2 regions of the Enterobacter sp. TMH.L2 genome follow, and region 2 is predicted to be linked to the other one. Evidence: predicted binding sites of a transcription regulator. Region 2 holds the regulator's gene; the other holds the start of a gene.

Region 1 (3,152 bases), 280 kb from region 2:
ATTTTATCACCGTAGAGAATCGCCTTACCGTTAACGTTACGCGCCGCACGGCCGATGGTCTGAATAAGCGAGCGCTCGGAACGTAGAAAACCTTCTTTGTCCGCATCCAGAATGGCAACCAGCGACACTTCCGGCATATCAAGACCTTCTCGCAGCAGGTTGATCCCCACCAGAACGTCAAATTCACCGAGGCGCAAATCACGGATAATCTCCATGCGTTCCACGGTGTCGATATCCGAGTGCAGGTAGCGTACACGTTCACCATGCTCCTCTAAATATTCAGTCAGGTCTTCCGCCATCCGCTTGGTTAATGTCGTCACCAGCACGCGTTCATTGATGGCCACACGTTTACGAATTTCAGAAAGCAAATCGTCTACCTGCGTTGCCACCGGACGCACTTCAATCACCGGATCGAGCAGCCCCGTAGGACGAACAACCTGGTCAACGATGTCCTCGCCAGATTTTTCCAGCTCATAGTTGCCCGGCGTCGCTGAAACGTAGATGGTCTGCGGGGCCAGCGCTTCAAACTCTTCAAATTTTAACGGGCGGTTGTCCAGCGCCGACGGCAGGCGGAAACCATATTCCACCAGCGTTTCTTTACGGGCGCGGTCGCCACGATACATGCCGCCAATTTGCGGAATGGTGACGTGGGATTCATCCACCACCAGCAGGCCATCTGCCGGAAGATAGTCAAAAAGCGTTGGGGGCGGTTCGCCAGGCCCTCGCCCGGAGAGGAAGCGCGAGTAGTTTTCAATGCCCGAACAATAACCCAGCTCGTTCATCATCTCGAGATCAAACTGGGTACGCTGGGCAATTCGCTGCTCTTCCAGCAGTTTATTATTTTCCAGCAGGAACTTGCGGCGCTCGGCCAGCTCAACTTTGATATCTTCCATCGCCTGCACAATACGCTCGCGCGGCGTAACGTAGTGCGATTTAGGGTAAATAGTAAAACGCTGAATAGTTTGATCGATTTGCCCGGTCAGTGGATCGAACAGCGACAGCCTCTCAACCTCTTCGTCGAACAACTCTACGCGCAGCGCAAGATCGTCTGATTCAGCCGGGAAGATATCGACCACCTCCCCTCTTACGCGGAACGTACCGCGCTGGAATGCCTGATCGTTGCGGGTGTATTGTAACTCCGTAAGACGGCGCAGGATCGCCCGCTGATCGATGATCATACCCTTCGTCAGGTGAAGCATCATCTTCAGGTACAGGTCCGGGTCACCCAGACCGTAGATCGCCGACACGGATGCCACCACGATGACGTCCCGCCGCTCAAGCAACGCTTTGGTCGCCGACAGACGCATCTGCTCAATGTGTTCGTTCACCGACGCATCTTTTTCAATGAAGGTGTCCGAGCTTGGCACATAAGCTTCAGGCTGATAGTAATCGTAGTAAGAGACAAAAAACTCAACGGCGTTGTCCGGGAAGAACTCTTTCATTTCACCGTAAAGCTGCGCCGCCAGCGTTTTATTTGGCGCCAGTACCATCGTGGGGCGCTGAAGGTCGGCTATCACGTTTGCTACCGTGAAGGTTTTACCCGATCCCGTTACGCCCAGCAGCGTCTGGTGCGCCAGCCCGTTTTCAAGCCCGTCTTTCAGGCGAAGGATTGCTTCAGGCTGGTCGCCAGAAGGTTTAAATGCGGAATTCAGTTTGAACGCTTTACTCATGAACGGGCTACCTGATGAAGAAACGAGCGGGCCGGAGAGTAATTTTACCCGGCAGCGGGATTTTTGCCAGTATAAAAACTGTATAAAACACCAGTTCTCATTTTTACTACGCCTGCTAACGACTGCTTTTTGCCACTTTGTTTGCCCAGAATTTGCCCCTTCACCAGATAAATCTCCAGCCACGACCGGTTATCCCCAAATTTTTTCGCCTTTTAACATTTGTCAAGGGAGGTAAGGATCCCTCGGGCCGAATGTTTGACAGTTTTATTGCAGCTGTTGCTTTTATTTAACAACTTGAATTCAAATGAATATTTCACAAAGACCGGTTTCGCGCCAATTTGGCCGCAGGCCGCGCCCGCTCTCGCTTTCGTCAAGTTTTCTAACTCTAATGCACAAGGTTATCCACAGGAATGGTGGATAACTGCAGCAAGCCCTTTTGCTTAGCCACTCGGAAAAATCCCTGATCTTCCTGTGCCAGGGGCGAAAAAAAAATTTCGCTAATTTTTTTGCTTTTATTCATTCGATTTCGCTATACCCGGCCATATTGAGCAAGATCCCGAAATCGAGATATATCCTGAGGTTAAAAGGCATTTTATTGCACCAAATTCGTACTTTTTAGCACCCGTCGAGTGCAGCAAGATCTCATCTTGCGCATCGGCTTTATCCTTTCAGGAAACCGATACTCAGTTTTATCCTGAATAGCGTGATGCTTTCAGGCATTATCACCAAGCTGGCAAGCTAATTGCAGCATATCCAGGAGGGAAACGACTCCCCAACCCAGGAGATGAGCCATGCTTAGCTTACGTGCTGTTAATCAGTTTTACGGTGACCACCACATACTGTGGAACCTCGACCTCGAGCTGACCCCGGGAGAATGCACCTGCGTGCTTGGCGCGCCAGGGCAGGGCAAAACCACGCTCGTAAACTGCATTACCGGCTATTTGCCAGTACAAAGCGGCAGTATGCTGTGGCAACAGGCGGGACAGCCGCCTGAAGACCTGGTGAATAAACCCGTGGAGCGCAGAACTGCGCTTGGGATCGGCTACGTTCCCCAGGACAGGCGCATCTTCTCCCAGCTTAGCGTTGAGGAAAATCTTCAGATAGCGATGATGGCGGGACATCATCGACCCCGGGTCATTCCTGCGCTGATTGATGACCTTTTTCCCGAGCTCTATAGCCTTCGGCAGGTAAAAAGCGGCGAACTTAGCGGGGATATGCAGCAACAGTTAGCGCTTGCCCGGGCACTGGTTTTAGAGCCCAGACTGCTGATACTGGATGAACCCACTCTCGGCGGAGGGCACCGCTTTATCACAGAAATGGGCAACCTCATCCGGCGCTTAAACCGCGACTTCGGCCTGACCATTTTACTGGTCGAACAGCGGCTGCCTTTTATACGCCGGGTTGCAGACAAGTTTTGCCTGTTGCATAAAGGCCGAAATGTCGCGCAAGGGAATGTCTCCCAGCTGGACGACAAGCTCGTGG
Region 2 (3,152 bases):
GAAAAACGGTTTTTGCTTTGCCGGTTTCGTCGAAGCTCAGCGGAATCGGCGAGCCGCTGTAGCGAATATGCTCCGTGCCGCCAATTTTTTGCGCGCGATGAATGTGCCCGAGCGCAATGTAGTCGGCGGGCGGGAAGTGCTGCGCCGGGAAGGCATCCAGCGTGCCAATATAAATGTCACGCACCGCATCGGATTTCGTGACGCCTACCGTGGTCAGGTGCCCGGTGGCAATTATCGGCAGCGGCTGGTCACCGCGAAGCGCCACGGCGGCGGCATAACATTGCTGGTAATGTTCGCTGATGGCTTCCATTAAAGAGCGCTGTTTTTCATGGCCGGACAGCCCCGCCTGGCTGCTTTGAATGTCGCGAGGACGCAGGAAAGGAATTGGGCAGAGAATCGCCCCCGGCGTGCCGTCTTTTTGATTGAGCAGCAGCGCCTGTTCGTCTTTGTTATGGCGGGCGCTGGCAATGACGCGGGTGTTCAGGCAGGCCAGCAGCTCCCGGGATTCATTCAGGGTAGCTACGGAATCGTGATTCCCCGCCAGCACCACGAGCTGGCAGCCGGTGCCCTGCAGCTGCACGACAAAACGGTTATACATTTCACGGGCGTAGCTCGGCGGCGAGCCGGTATCAAAGATATCTCCCGCGACGAGGATCGCATCCACCTGATGCTCGACCGCGGCGTTTAATAGCCAGTCGAGAAAGGCCTGATGTTCAGAAACCCGGCTTTTGGTATAGAAGTTTTGGCCGAGGTGCCAGTCTGATGTGTGGAGAATGCGCATAACCTGTCCCATGGCAAAGAGGCGAATTACCGATTATAAGCTATTGAGCTGGCAGCGTAACCGCCAGTAAAAATCCATGGCTGTCATAATTCAAAAAGGTGAAATATCTTGCCGTCATCTTTTTCATAAATCTGTCACAAATCTGACGCATACTGGCGCACAATTAATAAGAGATGGTCTCTTTTCAACAGGGTAAATCATGGCGAGACGCATTTTAGTCGTAGAAGATGAAGCTCCGATTCGTGAAATGGTGAGCTTTGTGCTCGAGCAAAATGGCTTCCAGTCGGTAGAGGCGGAAGATTATGACAGCGCGGTTAACCTGCTGATTGAACCTTTCCCCGACCTGATCCTGCTGGACTGGATGCTGCCAGGCGGTTCCGGGATCCAGTTTATCAAGCACCTGAAGCGTGAAGCGCTGACCCGCGAAATCCCGGTGATGATGCTGACCGCGCGTGGCGAAGAAGAAGATCGCGTGCGTGGCCTTGAAGTCGGTGCCGATGATTACATCACTAAGCCGTTCTCGCCTAAAGAGCTGGTGGCGCGTATTAAAGCGGTGATGCGCCGTATTTCCCCGATGGCGGTGGAAGAAGTGATTGAGATGCAGGGGCTGAGCCTGGACCCGTCCTCACACCGCGTGATGACCGGCGAAGATCCGCTCGACATGGGGCCAACTGAATTTAAGCTGTTACACTTCTTTATGACCCACCCGGAGCGCGTTTACAGCCGTGAACAGCTGCTCAATAACGTGTGGGGAACGAACGTTTACGTTGAAGACCGTACCGTAGACGTGCATATTCGTCGCCTGCGTAAAGCGTTGGAAACAAGTGGTCATGACAAAATGGTGCAAACAGTTCGCGGCACGGGTTATCGTTTTTCAACCCGTTTTTAATATGCTGACAGGAGCGTGACGCGTGCTGGAACGGCTGTCATGGAAAAGGCTGGTACTGGAGCTGGTGCTCTGTTGTATGCCAGCGGCAATTCTCGGATTGATTTTTGGCCACCTGCCGTGGTTTTTACTGGCGGCGGTGACCGCCCTGTTAAGCTGGCATTTCTGGAATTTACTTCGTCTTTCCTGGTGGCTGTGGGTTGACCGCAGCATGACCCCGCCGCCCGGGCGGGGAAGCTGGGAACCTCTGCTGTACGGGCTGCACCAGATGCAGCTGCGTAATAAAAAGCGCCGCAAAGAGTTGGGCAACCTGATCAAACGCTTCCGAAGCGGAGCCGAATCGCTGCCCGATGCGGTGGTGCTGACCACCGAAGAAGGCACCATTTTTTGGTGTAACGGCCTGGCGCAACAGCTGCTTGGCCTGCGCTGGCCTGACGACAGCGGCCAAAATATCCTCAACCTGCTGCGTTACCCTGAATTCTCGCAATACGTGGCGAAGCAGCAGTTTGGTCGCCCGCTGACGCTGATACTCAACAATGGCCGTCATCTTGAGTTCCGCGTGATGCCCTACGCCGACGGGCAGTGGCTGATGGTGGCGCGAGACGTCACGCAGATGCACCAGCTTGAAGGCGCTCGCCGCAATTTCTTTGCCAACGTTAGCCATGAGCTGCGCACGCCGCTGACCGTGTTACAGGGTTACCTGGAGATGATGCAGGATCAGGCTTTGGAAGGGCCGTTGCGGGATAAAGCCCTGCATACCATGCGCGAGCAAACTTCACGCATGGAAGGGCTGGTGAGGCAATTGTTAACGCTGTCGCGCATAGAAGCCGCGCCCACGCTGTCGATGAATGAGAAAATCGACGTGCCGCTGATGCTGCGCGTGGTGGAACGAGAGGCGCAGACGTTGAGCCAGCAGAAGCAAACGCTCACTTTTAACGTTGAGCCAGGGCTGCAGGTTTACGGTAACGAAGAGCAGCTGCGCAGCGCGATCTCTAACCTGGTGTATAACGCGGTGAATCACACGCCTGCCGGGACGCACATCACCGTCACCTGGCGCAGGCTGCCTCACGGCGTAGCGTTCAGCGTGAAGGATACCGGGCCGGGGATCTCCGCCGAGCACATTCCGCGCCTGACGGAGCGTTTCTACCGAGTAGACAAAGCGCGTTCCCGGCAGACCGGAGGCAGCGGGCTTGGGCTGGCCATCGTGAAGCATGCCCTTAGCCATCATGATGCGCGGCTGGATATCGAAAGCGTACCGGGGCAGGGTTCGACGTTTTCGTTCATCCTGCCCGAGCGCTTAATCGCTCCTGAGTCAGCGGTGGCTGCACATTAATTCACCGCAACCGTCAAGTACACTTTCCACAGGCCAGTTTTCTGGCCTTTTTGTTTGTATTTTCACCACTCGTTAAGCGATGAATATCGAATTGATGCTTTTTTGTCCGCATGATAAGCCATAACAAAAGCGTATAATCAACTTTATTCACT

The links. Region 2 encodes PhoB, which activates phosphate uptake and scavenging genes when phosphate is short. Its sites were predicted from a motif close to CTGTCATAAAACTGNCNNAT; they were not measured.
Region 1: a site for PhoB is predicted at 1,924-1,943, ahead of uvrB (excinuclease ABC subunit UvrB). Genes of this name have one in related genera too.

Annotation. Positions count from the first base shown of each region.
Region 1 is NZ_CP193791.1:3,338,662-3,341,813, forward strand. Features, by position in the region: gene uvrB (excinuclease ABC subunit UvrB) at 1-1,670, opposite strand, end outside; gene ACREYP_RS16075 (ABC transporter ATP-binding protein) at 2,462-3,152, shown strand, end outside.
Region 2 is NZ_CP193791.1:3,618,710-3,621,861, reverse strand. Features, by position in the region: gene sbcD (exonuclease subunit SbcD) at 1-781, opposite strand, end outside; gene phoB (phosphate response regulator transcription factor PhoB) at 981-1,670, shown strand; gene phoR (phosphate regulon sensor histidine kinase PhoR) at 1,693-3,000, shown strand.